3 regions of the Kitasatospora misakiensis genome follow, and region 1 is predicted to be linked to each of the others. Evidence: riboswitches for the same ligand, from Rfam matches in the RefSeq annotation. Region 1 holds a riboswitch; each other region holds the start of a gene.
What was found. Region 1 has a riboswitch for S-adenosylmethionine ahead of ACFP3U_RS33230 (IclR family transcriptional regulator). Riboswitches for the same ligand answer to the same signal wherever they lie in the genome.

Region 1 (5,398 bases):
GCCCGGCCACCTACCACCAGCTCTCGATGACCACCACGTACCGGGCCGACGGCGACCACCGCGGTGACACCGGCGCGGCGGCGTTCGGCGACGCCGTCCGCCCCGGATACGGCTCCTGGTACTACCTGAGCGGCGTCGAGGTCACCGGCGGGCGGCCGGTGGGCAGGGCGGTGGTGGCGTTCGGCGAGTCCACCACCGACGGGTTCGGGGCCACCGTCGACGGGGACGACCGCTACCCCGACCGTCTCGCCGAACGGCTCCTCGCCGCCGACCGGCCGCGCCCCGTGCTCAACGCCGGCATCGGCTCGAACAAGATGCTCGCCGATTCCGCCTGCGCCGGGGAGAGCGCCCTGGCCCGCTTCGAGCGCGACGTGCTCGACCAGCCGAACGTCGGCACCGTGATCGTCTCGCACGGTGTGAACGACATCCTCCGCGCCGGCGACCAGGTCTGCGGGGTGGACCGCGACGACCCGCCCGTCACGCTCCAGCGGCTGATCGACGCCCACCGCGCCCTGATCCGCACCGCCCACGCCCGTGGCGTCAAGGCCGTCGGCGCCACCCTGATGCCCTTCGGCGGCGCACCGTTCTGGAGTGAGCGGACCGACCGGCTGCGTCGCGACCTGAACGAGTGGATCCGCTCGTCCGGCGCGTACGACGCGGTGGCCGACTTCGACCGGGCGATCGACCCGGCGGGCACCGGCGCCATCCCGGACGGCTACCACGCCGGCGACCACCTCCACCCCAGCCCGCTCGGCTACCGGGCCATGGCCGACAGCGTCGATCTCGACAGCCTGCGGTGACCGCAGGAGCGGACAACAGGGCGGCGGTGGAGGGCGGTTGAGCCGGTCAGGGGCGGCGGAGCGACTCGGTGAGGCGGTCCGCCGCCTCGACGACGACCGAGGAGAGCAGGGCGCCGGGGTGGCGGGTGAGCCGTTCGATCGGACCGGAGACCGTGACGGCGGCCACCACCCGGTTGGCCGGTCCGCGGACGGGCGCGGAGACGGAGGCGACACCGATCTCGCGCTCCCCGATCGACTGGGCCCAGCCCCGGCGCCGCACCCCGCTCAGGGCCGTCGCGGTGAACCGGGCCCCCTGAAGGCCGCGGTGGAGCCGCTCGGGCTCCTCCCAGGCGAGCAGGACCTGGGCGGCGGCGCCGACCTTCATCGGGAGGGTGACCCCCACCGGCACGGTGTCCCGCAGGCCGGAGAGGCGCTCGGCGGCGGCCACGCAGATCCGGACCCCGCCCTGGCGGCGGTAGAGCTGGGCGCTCTCGCCGGTGAGGTCGCGCAGCCCGCTGAGGACCGGGCCGGCGGCGGCCAGCAGCCGGTCCTCACCGGCGGCGGCCGACAGCTCCCCGAGCCGGGGGCCGAGGATGAACCGGCCCTCCACGTCCCGGGCGACCAGGCGGTGCTGTTCGAGTGCGACGGCGAGCCGGTGGGCCGTGGGCCGCGCCAGGCCGGTCACCGCGACCAGGCCGGCCAGGGTGGCGGGGCCGGCCTCCAGGGTGCCGAGGATCGAGGTGACCTTGTCGAGCACGCCGACGCCGCTCGTGTTCTCCATGGATGTACTCCGTCTCAGATCCCGTGAGCCGCGCATGGGCCCGCTCACGGAGACTCCCCGCAGGGAGCCGGGGGGGTGGTCAGCGAGGGCGGGCCGCAGAAGTCGGCCGATTGCCTGCGCCGGGCACGAGACGGGTACGCGGAAGGCCCGGGACGGGAAGCGCCCGGGGGAAGGACAGCACTGAGAGCACCGTGTCTCCTCATCTTTCCCGCGCCACATTGGCGACAGGCCGGAGTTGGCACTGATCCCGGACGGCACGGCGCGTACTTCGGACGCCGGGTCGAACGGGGAGCTGCCGGGGCTTCGTAGGGCCGGTCCCTCCACCCCTCTGGATGATTCGCGAGGAACGATACAAGACTTCCCCGCCGGCTCGCCAAGCTTTACCGCTGCCAGCCCGCAGGCAGCAGGCAGCAGGCAGCAGGCAGCAGGCAGCAGGGGCGGAACGGGCGACGGCCCGAGAAACCCGACGAGCCCGGTCCGCAGCTGCGGACCGGGCTCGTCGGCGCCTCACGGCGAGGGCGGTGCTACGCGGCGACGGTGGCGCGCCGGGGCGGGCGGCGACGGCCGGTGGAGCCCTGGGCGTCGCGGCCGGAGCCGGTGCGGGTGCCGCCGGCCGTACGGGTGTCGCCGCCGGTCCGGGTGTCGCCGGCCGTGCGGGTGGAGCGGCCTCGGTGACCCCGGCTCGCGGACGGGCTGCGGCGCGGGCGCTCGACCACGGGGTCGGGAATCACGGTGGGGACGCCGGTGGGCACCCGGGCGCCGGTGATCCGGGCCAGGTCCTCATCGCCGGCGGTGACCCGGGTGGTGACGGGGGTGATGGCCGCCGTCGCCATCAGGCGGGTCATCGCGCGGCGCTGGTTGGGCAGCACCAGCGTGACCACGGTGCCGGACTCGCCGGCCCGGGCGGTGCGGCCGCCCCGGTGGAGGTAGTCCTTGTGGTCGGTCGGCGGGTCCAGGTTGACGACCAGGTCGAGGCCGTCGATGTGGATGCCCCGGGCGGCGACGTTGGTCGCGATCAGGGCCGTGACCTGGCCGGTCCGGAACTGGTCCAGGGTGCGGTTGCGCTGGGGCTGGGACTTGCCGCCGTGCAGGGCCGCGGCCTTCACCCCGTTCGCGAGCAGGTCCGCCACCAGGCGGTCGGCGCCGTCCTTGGTGTCGGTGAACATGATCACCCGGCCGTCCCGGGACGCGATGTGGGCGATCGTGGCGCCCTTGTCGAAGTTCTGCACGTGCAGGACGTGGTGCTCCATGGTGCTCACCGCGCCCGCCGACGGGTCCACCGAGTGGGTGACCGGGTCGTTGAGGAAGCGCCGCACCAGCCGGTCCACGTTGCGGTCCAGGGTGGCGGAGAACAGCATCGTCTGGCCGCCCTCGGCGACCTGCTCCAGGAGTTCGGTGACCTGCGGCAGGAAGCCCATGTCGGCCATCTGGTCGGCCTCGTCGAGCACCGTGATGCCGACCTCGTCGAGCCGGCAGTCACCGCGCTGGATCAGGTCCTTGAGCCGGCCGGGCGTGGCCACCACGACCTCGGCCCCGCGGTTCAGCGCCTGGGCCTGGCGTCCGATCGACATCCCGCCGACCGCGGTCGCCAGCCTCAGCCGCAGCGCGTGGGCGTAGGGGGTGAGGGCCTCGGTGACCTGCTGCGCGAGTTCGCGGGTGGGGACCAGCACCAGGGCCAGCGGGCGGCCCTTCTCGGCCCGGCGCCCGGCGGTGCGGGCCAGTACGGCGAGGCCGAAGGCGATGGTCTTGCCCGAGCCGGTGCGGCCGCGTCCGAGGACGTCGCGGCCGGCCAGCGAGTTCGGCAGCGTCGCGGCCTGGATCGGGAAGGGCGTGGTGACGCCCTGGCGGGTCAGTACCGACAGCAGGGCCTTCGGCATGTCCAGCTCGGCGAAGGACTCGACGGCGGGCAGGGCCGGGGTGGTGCTGACCGGCATCGCGAACTCGGCCGGCGCGGACGCGCCCTGGCCGGCGCCACGGCCGGGGGTCCGTCGGCCTCCGGCGGGCCGGGCGCCGTAGAAGGCGCCGCCACCCGAACGGGAGCCCCCCGCGGAGCGGGAGGCGGCGGCGGAGCGGGAGTTGGCGTTCTGATAGGGCGAGCGACTGGAACGGCTCATACGGGAAACCTTCCTCGGGGCGGCACGTCACGAGGAAGGCTCCATGGCGCGGAGCACCGGCGGAGACCGCAAGGAACGGGCCTGAACGGCCGAAACGGGCCGGAACGGCCGGGGATGCGCCGTGGCGCACATGCCGAGGGGCCCGCACCGAGCGTGTACGCGGTGCGGGCCCCTCGCTGCTTGGCGGGTGCCGTGGCAGAAGTACTACAGCGGGCGAATGTTCTCGGCCTGCGGGCCCTTCTGACCCTGCGTGACGTCGAACTCGACCTTCTGGCCCTCGAGCAGCTCACGGAAGCCGTTGGCGTTGATGTTCGAGTAGTGGGCGAACACGTCCGGACCGCCACCGTCCTGCTCGATGAAGCCGAAGCCCTTTTCCGAGTTGAACCACTTCACGGTGCCATTAGCCATAAAAATTTCTCCTTCAAAGCGTCCGGAGCGCACACAGCGTGTGCTCCGAGTCGCCGCACAAGCACCCACCCGGGGAAGAGCCGGGTAAACAAAAATGCGCCTGCGAAACATCAGCAGGCGCACACAAAGTTCATGGGGACCACTACTGCAACTAGGTCGACTCTAGCAGGCTCGGGCTCGCCGCGGGCGAATATTTCGCCCCCAATTTTTGAAAAGTGCTCCCGGGGCCGCCCGCCCCGGGCCGTCGCGGGCGCCAACGGGCCCCGGGCGCACGGTGGTTGGCGCGCTCGCGGGCCCTCCGAACCGACGGCGGGGGAGGGCGGATCCCACCGCCCTCCCCCGGTCGTGCCGCGGCGGCGAGGGCGCGCGGGCAATCCTCCGCGCCCACCCTGACCGCCCGCGCGCGGACCGCACCGACCTGCGACATTCCGCTCCGCTCGAACTCGCATGCGCCGAAAAGGGTTCGCTCCCGGGGTTTCCGGCGCATACTGGTGGGGATGACGAATTATTCAGCAGCGCGCCGCCCCCTCCCCAACAGCCCCTTCAAGGCTCCGGTGGAGGCACCCCGCAAGCACTTCACCGTCGGCGACCGGGTCACCCACGACCGGTACGGCCTCGGCCGTGTCATCGGCGTCGAGGGGGACGGCGACATCGCCGTCCTCGTCGACTTCGGGTCACGGCAAGAACGCGTCACCCCGCCGTACAGCGCGATGTACACCCTCTGAGCGCGATGTACTCCCTCTGACCCCGCTCGACCCCGACGATGTCCACCCCCTGACAACGGCCGGCGGCGCGCCCGTCACCGTCTCGGACCTGCCACGGCGTACACGACCGTCCCGGTCGCCAGCAGGATCCAGGCGGTCCAGCTGGACGCCGCCGTGCCCGGGGGGAAGGTCATCCAGCTGACCACCTCCCCCACCGTGCCGCGCGGGGCCGGGACGAGAAGGGTGAACGCGAGCCAGCCGGTCGGCAGGGTCCAGGCGAAGTGCGCCCCGCACAGCGCCGCCCCCAGCCCGGCCAGGCCGACCAGGCCCGCGCTGCCCCGGACCACCACCTCGGTGGGCGCGAGCTTCGCTCCCGCCGCCTGGGCCGCCAGCAGCGCCACGCCCGCACAGGCGCCGATCAGCAGCACGTGCGCCGCCCGGCGGGGCGCCCACCGGATCGCGGCCGTCCGCTCCAGCACCACGTCCCGCCCGCCGAGCCCGACGGACGCGGCCGCCACGTTCGCGGTGAGGACGACGACCGCCATCCCCAGGTCCAGCGGGCCCGGGCTGTGGAGCGCCCACACCGCCAGCGTGACGAGCGCGACGGCGGCG
Region 2 (5,398 bases), on a different contig from region 1:
CAGCAGCGGCAGCAGGTCCTTGACCGAGCCGATCTTGGAGTTGGCGATCAGGATGTACGGGTCCTCGAACGAGGTCTCCATACGCTCCAGGTCGGTGGCGAAGTAGGCCGAGATGTAGCCCTTGTCGAAGCGCATGCCCTCGGTGAGCTCGAGCTCCAGACCGAAGGTGTTGCTCTCCTCGACGGTGATGACGCCTTCCTTGCCGACCTTGTCCATGGCCTCGGCGATCAGCTCGCCGATCTGGGTGTCGGCGGCGGAGATGGAGGCGGTGGAGGCGATCTGCTCCTTGGTCTCCACGTCCTTGGCCTGGGCCAGGAGCTGGTCGGAGACGGCGGCGACGGCCTTCTCGATGCCGCGCTTCAGGGCCATCGGGTTGGCGCCGGCGGCGACGTTGCGCAGACCCTCGCGGACGAGCGCCTGGGCCAGCACGGTGGCGGTGGTGGTGCCGTCACCCGCGACGTCGTCGGTCTTCTTGGCGACCTCCTTGACGAGCTCCGCGCCGATCTTCTCGTACGGGTCCTCGAGCTCGATCTCCTTGGCGATGGAGACACCGTCGTTGGTGATCGTGGGGGCGCCCCACTTCTTCTCCAGCACGACGTTGCGGCCCTTGGGGCCGAGCGTGACCTTCACCGCGTCGGCGAGCTGGTTCATGCCACGCTCAAGGCCGCGGCGAGCTTCCTCATCAAAGGCGATGATCTTGGCCATCAGAAGTGGTCCTCCGGGACACGGTCGACTGCTCGGACCAAGGGGTGCCCGCGACGGACGGCCCTGGTGTGCGGGGGTCCTTTCCCCTACCGCTCCCGGGGGCCTCACCGACCCGGTCCGCTGTCACTCTCACGCTGTGAGTGCTAACGCCAATGATTAGCACTCTGGGTGGGCGAGTGCAAGCCCAATCGGGCAACCCGCGAGCCGCGGCACCCCCGCCCGCACCCCCTCCTGCCCCACGCCGGCGACCGCGTCCGGACATGACGGCGGGCCCGGACGACCGAGGTCGTCCGGGCCCGCCGTGAAGCAAGAGGTGCGCCAGCCGAATGGGCCGAGCAGAGCTCCCGGGTGTCGGAAAGGTCAGACCGCCGCGCGGACCATGTCCGCCTGCGGACCCTTCTGCCCCTGAGAGATCTCGAACTCGACCCGCTGGCCCTCCTCAAGGGTGCGGTAGCCGTCCATCTGGATCGCGCTGTAGTGGACGAAGACGTCCGCACCACCGTCGACCGCGATGAAGCCGTAACCCTTCTCCGCGTTGAACCACTTGACGGTGCCCTGAGCCATTCCGAACTCCCCTAGTGCTGTGCTGGCCCTTCACGCGCCCGCAGGTCTGCGGGCCCGGGTCTGGTTGGAGGCCGGCCCGGGGACCCCCCCTGGGCACAGCCGCGCACGCCACAATCCTCCCGATGCCGCCGAACGGCGTCCGGCGAACGGGCGATTGCGTCGACCGCGGCTGAATGTATCCGGATCGACGCCCTCTGCAACAGGGTCAATGGCGGGGAATTCACCCGCGGCACCGGAGGACAGTACGGGAGCAATCGGGATAAGCCGCCGCATTTCCCGCCGGACATAGCGGACGTATTACCCAAAATCCGCGCCAGAATTCTGACACCGGCCTGACATGTTTCCGGGTCACAGGCCCGCCGCGGGTCTCGGCGGGCGGGACGGCGGCGGCGGTGGCGATGCGGCGGATTCGTTCCCGGAGAAGGGGCGGGCGCGCCCCTGTTCCCGGTCCAGCGACACTTTACTCCGCCCGGGACGGAATACATTCCCGCCAAAATGCGCACGGCCGTCCGCGGCACGGAATTCCGTGCCGCGGACGGCCGGTAACGGCGCGCCCGACCCGCGGGGAACGGGCGCGTCCGACGGTTCACCCGCCGGCGACCGCCGGGATGATCGAAACGTTCGCGCCGTCCTTGATCTCGGTCGCCAGACCCTCGGCGAACCGCACGTCGTCGTCGTTCACGTAGACATTGACGAAACGGCGCAGCTTGCCGGTGTCGTCCAGGATGCGCGCGGCGATCCCGGCGTGGTTCCGCTCCAGGTCGGCGATGACCTCGCCCAGCGTGGCGCCCTCGGCGGGCACCTCGCTGGCGCCGCCGGTGTAGGTGCGCAGGATGGTCGGGATGCGGACGTTGGCGCTCATGGGGGTCTCCTCGTTGCGGGCGCTGAGCGGGTGGAGCTGGGGAGTGGCAGACGTCGGGCGGGGATCAGGCGGAGGCCAGGCCGGCGCCCCGGAAGGCGTCCAGGGTCGGCCGGATGACGGCGGTCATCCCGGCGTCCGCGACGGCGTCGAGCGTCTTCAGGCCGTCGCCGGTGTTGATCGCGACGGTCTCCTTCGACGGGTCCAGCTGCCCGGTCTCGACCAGCTTCTTCAGCACGCCGACGGTCACCCCGCCCGCGGTCTCCGCGAAGATGCCCTCGGTCCGGGCCAGCAGCCGGATCGCCGCGACGACCTCCTCGTCGGTCACGTCCTCGACCGCGCCGCCGGTGCGCCGGGCGATGTCCAGCACGTACGGGCCGTCGGCCGGGTTGCCGATCGCCAGCGACTTGGCGATGGTGTCCGGCTTGACCGGGCGGATCACGTCGTGGCCGGCCTTGTACGCCGCCGAGACCGGCGAGCAGCCCGCCGCCTGGGCGCCGAAGATCCGGTACGGCCGGTCCTCGACCAGGCCCAGCTTGATCAGCTCCTGCAGCCCCTTGTCGATCTTGGTGAGCTGGGAGCCCGAGGCGATCGGGATCACGATCTGCTCCGGCAGCCGCCAGCCGAGCTGCTCGCAGATCTCGAAGGCGAGCGTCTTGGAGCCCTCGCCGTAGTACGGCCTCAGGTTGACGTTGACGAAGCCCCAGCCCTCGCCGGCCGGGTCGCCGATCAGCTCCGAGCAGAACCGGTTCACGTCGTCGTAGTTGCCCTCGATGCCGACCAGCTCGCCGCCGTACACCCCGGCCATCACGACCTTGCCCTGCTCCAGGTCGTGCGGGATGAACACGCAGGACCGGAAGCCCGCCCGGGCCGCCGCCGCGCCCACCGCGCCGGCCAGGTTGCCGGTCGACGAGCAGGACAGCGTGGTGTAGCCGAACGCGCGGGCCGCCTCGATGGCGCAGGCCACCACGCGGTCCTTGAAGGAGTGGGTCGGGTTGCCGGAGTCGTCCTTGATGTGCAGCTGCCCGGTGAAGCCGAGCTCGCGGCCCAGGTTGTCCGCCTTCACCAGCGGGGTCCACCCCGGGTTGAGGTTCGGCTTGGTCGCCACGTCGGCCGGGACGGGCAGCAGCGGCGCGTAGCGCCAGATCGACGCCGGACCGGCCTCGATCCGCTTGCGCAGCTCCTCGGCGCCCTCGCTGCCGAAGTCGTAGGCGATCTCCAGCGGGCCGAAGCACTCCAGGCACGCGAAGCTGGGGCCGAGCGGGAACCGGGTGCCGCACTCGCGACAGGACAGCTGAGTGGCGGGGCCGAGGTCGACGGCGGCGGGTGCGACGGTGTCGATAGACATGATGGGCGGAGGCCTCTCTCCTCATCTTCCCCGTGACGCGGTCGCGCCCCAGGCCGGAATTGGCACCTGTCCCGCCGGGGCCCGAAGGCCGGCCGAGCGAGAAGGTTGCCGGGACGTCAACGGGCCGTTCCCTCAGTCCCTCTGGATGAGCTCTGTGAAGTTGTGGTCCTGCTCAGCGGCGACCCCGGCGTGCGAAGGTCCGACCGCTGTACGAAGACTGTATCCGAAGGCCTCGGTCCCGAACGGGACCGTCCGCCACGCGAGATGACACGTCCCACCCTCCCCCCGCCTCCGGCCGGGGAGACCCCGTCCGCCGAGGAGAGCACCGTGCCCGCCGAACCGATCCCCGCGCTCCTCCCCGAGACGGCGTCCTGGCTGCGCCGGCGCTCGTGGAACGCGGCCGACCGCCCGGTGCACACCCTGCCGGCGGCCAAACGCGCGCTCGGCCCGGCCGGCACCGTCAGCGTCGTGCTGCCCGCCCTGGACGAGGAGGCCACCGTCGGCGGGATCGTCCGGGTCATCCGGCGCGAGCTGATGGAGCGGCTGCCGCTGGTCGACGAGCTGGTGGTGGTCGACTCCGGCTCCGTCGACGGCACCGCCGAGGTGGCCGCCGAGGCCGGCGCCACCGTCGTCCACCGGGACGCCATCCTGCCCCGGCTGCCCGCCGCCCCCGGCAAGGGCGAGGTGCTCTGGCGCTCGCTGCTGGTCACCCGCGGCGAGATCGTCTGCTTCGTCGACGCCGACCTGCGCGAGTTCGACCCGGCCCTGGTCTCCGGCATCATCGGCCCGCTGCTCACCGAGCCGGACATCCAACTGGTCAAGGCGATGTACGACCGGCCGCTGGAGACCGACGGCGCGGTGGTCCCGGCCGGCGGCGGCCGGGTCACCGAACTCGTCGCCCGCCCCCTGCTCAACCTGCACTGGCCGGAACTCGCCGGTTTCGTCCAGCCGCTCGGCGGCGAGTACGCGGCCCGCCGCTCACTGCTCGAACGGCTGCCCTTCCCCACCGGCTACGGCGTCGAGCTCGGCCTGCTCGTCGACGCCCTGGAGACGGCCGGCCTGGACGCGCTCGCCCAGGTGGACGTCGGCGTCCGTCACCACCGGCACCAGGACGCCCAGGCACTCGGTCGAATGGCGGCCACGATCTACCGCACCGCGCTGGAACGACTGGACCGCACGCACCGACTGAAGGCCTCCGCGGATCTGGTCCACCCGCTGCTCACCCAGTTCACCCGCGACCCGCTGACCCGCGCCTTCACCGCCCACACCCACCCGGTCACCGGTACCGAGCGCCCGCCGATGCACACCGTCCCCGAGTACGCCACCCGACGCTGAGGGGTTTGCCGCCGCGGACCCACGGCAACCAACCAACCATGGGTGATCTCACGAGCGAGCGTTCGAATCCGTCCGGCTCCGCCTCCGTCCTGGTGGCGTCGAACCGGGGACCGGTGTCGTTCGGCACCGCGGACGACGGCACGCTGACCCTCCGCAGAGGCGGCGGCGGCCTGGTCTCCGGGCTCTCCGCCATCGACGACCCGGACGCCGTCTGGGTCTGCGCCGCCCTGTCCGACGCCGACCGCCGGGCCGCCCGCGAGGCCCCCGACGGCCGCCTCGACCGGGCCGGCCACGAGGTCGGCGGCCAGGCCGTCCGGATGCTCGACATCGACCCCGAGACCTTCGCCCGCGCCTACAACGGCATCGCCAACTCGACCCTCTGGTTCGTCCACCACCTGCTCTGGAACACCCCGACCGCCCCCGCCTTCGACGCCGGCTTCCGCACCGAGTGGCAGGCCTACACCGCGTACAACACCGCCTTCGCCGAGGCCCTCGCCGCCGAGGCCGCCCCCGGCGCCGCCGTCCTGGTGCAGGACTACCACCTCTCGCTCGTCCCGGCGCTGCTCCGCGCGGCCCGCCCCGACCTG
Region 3 (5,398 bases), on a different contig from region 1:
CAGCCGCCGGCGCAGCGACTCGGCCTCCTTGCGGACGTCCTCCGACTCGGCCCGCTGCCGCTCCAGGTCGGACCGGGCCGTGGTGCGCAGCTCGGCCAGTTCGGCCTGGAGCTTCTCGACCAGCCGGGTCGCCTCCGCCACCGCGCCCTCGGTGCCGGCCCGCTCGGCCTCCTCGCCGGCCTCGGCCACCAGCCGGCTCCAGCCGGCGGACCGCACCAGATAGGCGGCCGCGGCCACGTCCATCGGGTCGGCGGCGCCCGGCACGGTGCCCGACTCCAGGGCCCTGACAAGGTCCGGCTGGCCCAGCCGCAGCCGCTCCGCTATCCGCACCCGGAAGGCCGGCTCCGCCTCCAGCGCCGCGGCCAGCGCGGTCGCCGCGTACTTGGCCCGGCGGGCGGGGGTGAACTTGGCGTACTGGCGCAGCGACTGGGGCAGCTCGCCGAGCGGGAGGCCGCCGAGCGCGTCCGAGGCCAGGCCGACCACGCGCCGGCGCACGCCCTCGGGCAGCGGCCGGTCCAGCGTCTCGGGCGCCGTACGGTCGCCCTCCCCGCCGTCGCCGCCGGTCGACTCCCCCGCGTCCGGCTCGCTCGGTCCGCCCGGTCCGCCCGGTCCGCCCGCGCCGCCGAGGGCTGCCGCCGGCTCGTCACCGCCGCCGGACTCCTCCCCGGCCGGCGCCTCCGCCGGGGCCACGGTGCCGGAGGGGGCGGCCACTGCCGCGTCCGGCGCCTGCGCGTCCACAGCGGGCTGCCGCCCCTGCGGCCCGGCGGGCTCCTTCGCTGCGTCCACCACGTCCTCGGCTCCGATCCTGGTCCAGCGGGGTACGGCCGTCGGCCGCCACCCCCGTCACACTCCGTGCGTTCTCTCCGTATTGTCCCGTGCGGCGGGCGGCCACGCCGCCCGCCGCCCACCCACGAGCGGTCAGCCCTGCTCGGGGGCCCCGGCGGCCTCGTCCGCGCCGGGGCGGGCGATCAGCTCGACCTGGTCCACCGCGTTGCACCAGCGACAGCGCACCGACTCCACGGTCTCGCTCAGCACCTGGGTCTCCTCGACCTTGGACTCGCCGGCCAGGTCGAAGTGGAGGAACTCGGTGACCCGGGCGGTCCGGGTCACGTCGAAGCGGGTCAGGTTGCCGCAGAGCGTGCAGCGCCAGCGCGTCTCGGAGGTCAGGGCGGGGACGGTCATCGGGGATCCTCTCGGTGGTCCCGGAACGGGCTCAGGCGCTCCCCCCGGGGCCCCGGCGTCGGCGGCGGGAGGCGGGAATGCCCGGCCCAAGCCTATTGCCTGGGGCAACCTTCCCGGCCACCGGCCGACCGCTCCGGAGCCGTAGCCCACCTGCCGTAACCGCGCGGTGCCCGGCCCGCCCCGGGGGGATGCTGGGGCCCATGGCGATCCCGGTCCCCGCCCACGCCGGAGCGCACCGCGGCCGACCGGCCGCCACCGCCCCTGCCGTCTGCTACGCGCTGATCGCGCTCAACACCGCGGTCTTCCTGCTCGGACCGGCCGCCGGACTCAACCCGCTCTACGGCCGCGGCCAGACCCGGGTCTGCGCGGAGCAGCGCTACGAGCAGCGCTGGGGGGCCGTCCCCGCCGAACTGCTGACCGGCCACCCGCTGACCGCCGACCAACTGGCCGAGGCCCCCGACCCGGTGCCCGGCTGCCCGGCCGCGGCCACCCCGGGCAAGCACCCCGCGCTCGCCGTGCTCAGCGCGCTCTTCCTGCACGGCGGCTGGCTGCACCTGCTCGGCAACCTGCTCTTCCTGTACGTCTTCGGCCCCACCGTGGAGCGCCGGCTCGGCCGCTCCCGGTTCCTCCTCTTCTATGTGGCGGCCGGCGCGCTGACCACCTACGGCTTCTCGCTGGCCGAGGCGCACTCGCCGGACTCGACCCGGGTGCTGATCGGCGCCTCGGGCGCGATCTCCGCCGTGCTCGGCGCCTATCTGCGCTTCCACCCGCGTGCCCGGGTCACCACGCTCGTCCCGCTGCTGCTCTTCCTGCCGCTGCGCTTCCCGGCCTGGCTGGTGCTGGGGCTCTGGTTCGCCCTCCAGTGGTGGTCCGTCCACTCCGCCGGGCCTGGGGTCGCGTACCTGGTGCACGTGATCGGCTTCGCGGCCGGCTTCCTCTACGCCTGCACCCTGATCGAGCGCCGGCCCCGGCGCACCGGCACCCGCACCCGCCCCCGCCCCCGCCCCCGCGACGGTGCGGCCGATGCCCGATACCCTGGCGGCACCTCACAAAGGAGTACGCGACCGTGATCACCGCCATCGTCCTGATCAAGACCAGTGTCGACCGCATCCCGGAGATCGCCGAGGCGATCGCCGCCATCGAGGGCGTCAGCGAGGTCTACTCGGTGACCGGCGGCTACGACCTGGTGGCGATGGCGCGGGTGCGCCGGCACGACGACCTCGCCGAGGTGATCCCCGGCCGGCTGAACAAGGTCCCGGGCGTGGCCCACACCGAGACCCAGATCGCCTTCCGCACCTACTCCCAGCACGACCTGGAGGCCGCGTTCGCGATCGGCCTCGACGAGTAGCCGACCGGAGGCCTCAGCCCTCGCGACGGGTGTCCACGACGCAGCGGCCGCCCTCGTTCCGGTAGGTCCACGCCGCGCCGTCCGTGACCAGCTCCCGGACGGCGGCCAGGAACCGGTCCACGTGCTCGTCCGGGGTGCCCGCGCCGAAGCTCACCCGGATCGCGTTCAGGCTGCGCTCGCCCGGCAGCGACGGCTCCGGCGCGCCGCACTCGGAGGGCGCGGCCTCCTCGTCGCCGAGCAGCGTGCGCACCAGCGGGTGGGCGCAGAAGAGGCCGTCCCGCACCCCGATGCCGTACTCGGCGGAGAGCGCGGCCGAGAAGTGCGAGCTGTTCCAGCCCCGGACGACGAAGGACAGCACGCCCACCCGGGCCGCGTCGGCGCCGAACAGGTTCAGCACCCTGACCTCCGGGATCTCCGCCAGGCCGGCGTCCAGCCGGGCGATCAGCGCCCGCTCGCGGGCCTCCAGCGCGTCGAACCCGGCCTCGCCGAGCGCCCGACAGGCCGCGGCGATCGCGTAGACGCCGATGACGTTCGGCGAACCGGCCTCGTGCCGGGCCGGACCGGTGTTCCACTGCACGGCCACCGAGCCGTCCGCCTCCCGGGCCACCGTACGGGTGGCGCCGCCGCCGGCCAGGTACGGCTCGGCCGCGTCCAGCCAGTCGGCCCGGCCGGCCAGCACCCCGGCGCCGAACGGCGCGTACAGCTTGTGGCCGGAGAAGGCGATCCAGTCGACGCCCAGCTCGCGCACCGAGACCCGGTGGTGCGGGGCCAGCTGCGCGGCGTCCAGCACCACCCGGGCGCCGTGCCGGTGGGCGGTCCGGGTCAGCTCGGCGACCGGCCAGAGCTCGCCGGTGACGTTCGAGGCGCCGGTGACACAGAGCAGCTTGGGGCCCTCGGGCGCCTCGGCGAGCGCGGCGTCGAAGGCGGCGACCGCCTCGGCGTGCGAACGCGGGGCCCGCAGGTAGGTGACGCTCAGACCGGCGTGCGCCCAGGGCAGCAGCGAGGCGTGGTGCTCGGTCTCGAAGGCGAACACCCTGGTCCCGGCCGGGACGGCGCCGGCCAGCAGGTTGAGCGAGTCGGTGGTGGCGCGGGTGAAGACCACCTGGTCGTCCTCGCGCAGGTCCAGGAACTCGGCGACGGTGCGGCGGCTCTGCTCGAACAGGTCGGTGGAGAGCTGCGACAGGTAGCCGGCGCCGCGGTGCACGCTGCCGTAGTACGGGGCGTAGGCGGCGACCTCGTCCCAGACCCGCTGGAGGGCCGGGGCGCTGGCGGCGTAGTCGAGCGCCGCGTAGGTGACCTTGTCACCGTTGGCGAGCGGGACCTGCACGTCGTGGCCGAGGACGGCGAGGGGGGTGCTCGGGAGGGGCCGCGCGGAGCGCGCCGAATCAAGGGTGGCGGCGGGCGACGGGCGGGCGGCGACAGAAGACATGGGGATGCACTCCTATACGGGTCAGGGACCCCGGGAGTGCGATGTGATCCGGGCGTCCGCGCTTGCCACGCGGACGGAACGCCACGTGACCCGGTCCTCACCCAGGGCACCCCGCCACGGACGGAGGGTTGCCGGACAGCAAGCTGGGGCTTGTCGCTGTCGCTCATGACCTGGCCAAGACTGTAGGTCGAGTCCACCCCCCGGTCAAACAGGAGTCCACATCCCGGACACGCGCAGGGGCCCACCGGGCGAACTCCCGATGGGCCCCCAACCGCCGTGTCACACCCGGGCGGTGGCCTCCGACCAGTGCTTCAGCAGGTCCGCCGCGGCACCCGAGTCGACGGCCTCGGCGGTACGCCGCATGGCCGCCCCGAGCTGCTCCGCGAGCGGGGCGCCGGTCAGGTCGAGCGCCACCAGCGCCGCCGCCGAGTTCAGCAGCACCGCGTCGCGGACCGGGCCGTGCTCCCCGGCGAGCATCCGGCGCGCGACCTCCGCGTTGTAGGCCGGGTCGCCGCCGCGCAGCGCCTCGATGCCGACCGGCTGGATGCCGACCTCGCGCGGGTCGAAGCTGGTCTCGGTGACGGCGCCGTCGCGGACGACCCACACCCGCGAGGTGGTGGTGATGGTCAGCTCGTCCAGCCCGTCGTCGCCCCGGAAGACCAGGGCGGTGGCGCCGCGCCGGGCGAGCACGCCGGCGATCAGGGCCGCCAGGCGGGTGTCGAAGCAGCCGATCGCGTGCGCCGTCACCCGGGCCGGGTTGGTGAGCGGCCCGAGGATGTTGAAGGCGGTGGGCACCCCGAGGTCGCGCCGGGCCGGCGCGGCGTGCCGCATCGACGGGTGGAAGGTGGCCGCGAAGCAGAAGGTGAGCCCGACCTCCTCGGCGACCTCGGCGACCCGGCGCGGCCGGAGGTCCAGCCTGATGCCCAGCTTCTCCAGCACGTCCGAGGAGCCGCTGGCCGAGGAGGCGGCCCGGTTGCCGTGCTTGACGACCTTGGCGCCGGCCGCGGCCGCGACGATCGCCGACATGGTGGAGATGTTGACGGTCTTGGCCCGGTCGCCGCCGGTGCCGACGATGTCCACGGCCGGACCGGGGATGTCCAGCGGCTCGGCGTGCGCGTACATCGAGTCGACCAGGCCGGAGATCTCGTCGACCGTCTCGCCCTTGGCCCGCAGCGCCACCATGAAGCCGGCGACCTGGACCGGGGAGGCCTCGCCGCTCATGATCCGGTCCATCGCCCACGCGGTGGCCGCGCGGTCGAGGTCCTCCCCCCGCAGCAGAGCCGACAGGATGTCCGGCCAGGAGCGGACCACCTGCGCGGGGTCGTTGCCGCCGTTCGCAGGGTGCACGTTCACCATGGCTGACTCCAGCTCTCGCTCCCCGGACACGGGGAAGGACGTAGGGACGGAGTCAGCCTATCGAGCGGCGGGGTGCCGGGGCT

Region 2: linked by a shared signal. The riboswitch ahead of thrC (threonine synthase) and the one ahead of ACFP3U_RS33230 (IclR family transcriptional regulator) in region 1 are both predicted to bind S-adenosylmethionine.
Region 3: linked by a shared signal. The riboswitch ahead of ACFP3U_RS03800 (aminotransferase class V-fold PLP-dependent enzyme) and the one ahead of ACFP3U_RS33230 (IclR family transcriptional regulator) in region 1 are both predicted to bind S-adenosylmethionine.

Annotation. Positions count from the first base shown of each region.
Region 1 is NZ_JBHSOF010000069.1:817-6,214, forward strand. It holds gene ACFP3U_RS33225 (SGNH/GDSL hydrolase family protein) at 1-800, shown strand, start outside; gene ACFP3U_RS33230 (IclR family transcriptional regulator) at 847-1,560, opposite strand; SAM riboswitch class I at 1,757-1,899, opposite strand; gene ACFP3U_RS33235 (DEAD/DEAH box helicase) at 2,085-3,674, opposite strand; gene ACFP3U_RS33240 (cold-shock protein) at 3,879-4,082, opposite strand; gene ACFP3U_RS33245 (hypothetical protein) at 4,580-4,807, shown strand; gene ACFP3U_RS33250 (hypothetical protein) at 4,882-5,398, opposite strand, start outside.
Region 2 is NZ_JBHSOF010000053.1:20,312-25,709, reverse strand. It holds gene groL (chaperonin GroEL) at 1-705, opposite strand, end outside; gene ACFP3U_RS30285 (cold-shock protein) at 1,066-1,269, opposite strand; gene ACFP3U_RS30280 (MoaD/ThiS family protein) at 1,856-2,131, opposite strand; gene thrC (threonine synthase) at 2,196-3,476, opposite strand; SAM riboswitch class I at 3,495-3,628, opposite strand; gene ACFP3U_RS30270 (glucosyl-3-phosphoglycerate synthase) at 3,804-4,811, shown strand; gene ACFP3U_RS30265 (alpha,alpha-trehalose-phosphate synthase (UDP-forming)) at 4,850-5,398, shown strand, end outside.
Region 3 is NZ_JBHSOF010000002.1:423,067-428,464, forward strand. It holds gene ACFP3U_RS03780 (NYN domain-containing protein) at 1-519, opposite strand, end outside; gene ACFP3U_RS03785 (hypothetical protein) at 919-1,182, opposite strand; gene ACFP3U_RS03790 (rhomboid family intramembrane serine protease) at 1,383-2,252, shown strand; gene ACFP3U_RS03795 (Lrp/AsnC ligand binding domain-containing protein) at 2,249-2,530, shown strand; gene ACFP3U_RS03800 (aminotransferase class V-fold PLP-dependent enzyme) at 2,544-3,959, opposite strand; SAM riboswitch class IV at 4,013-4,130, opposite strand; gene trpD (anthranilate phosphoribosyltransferase) at 4,239-5,315, opposite strand.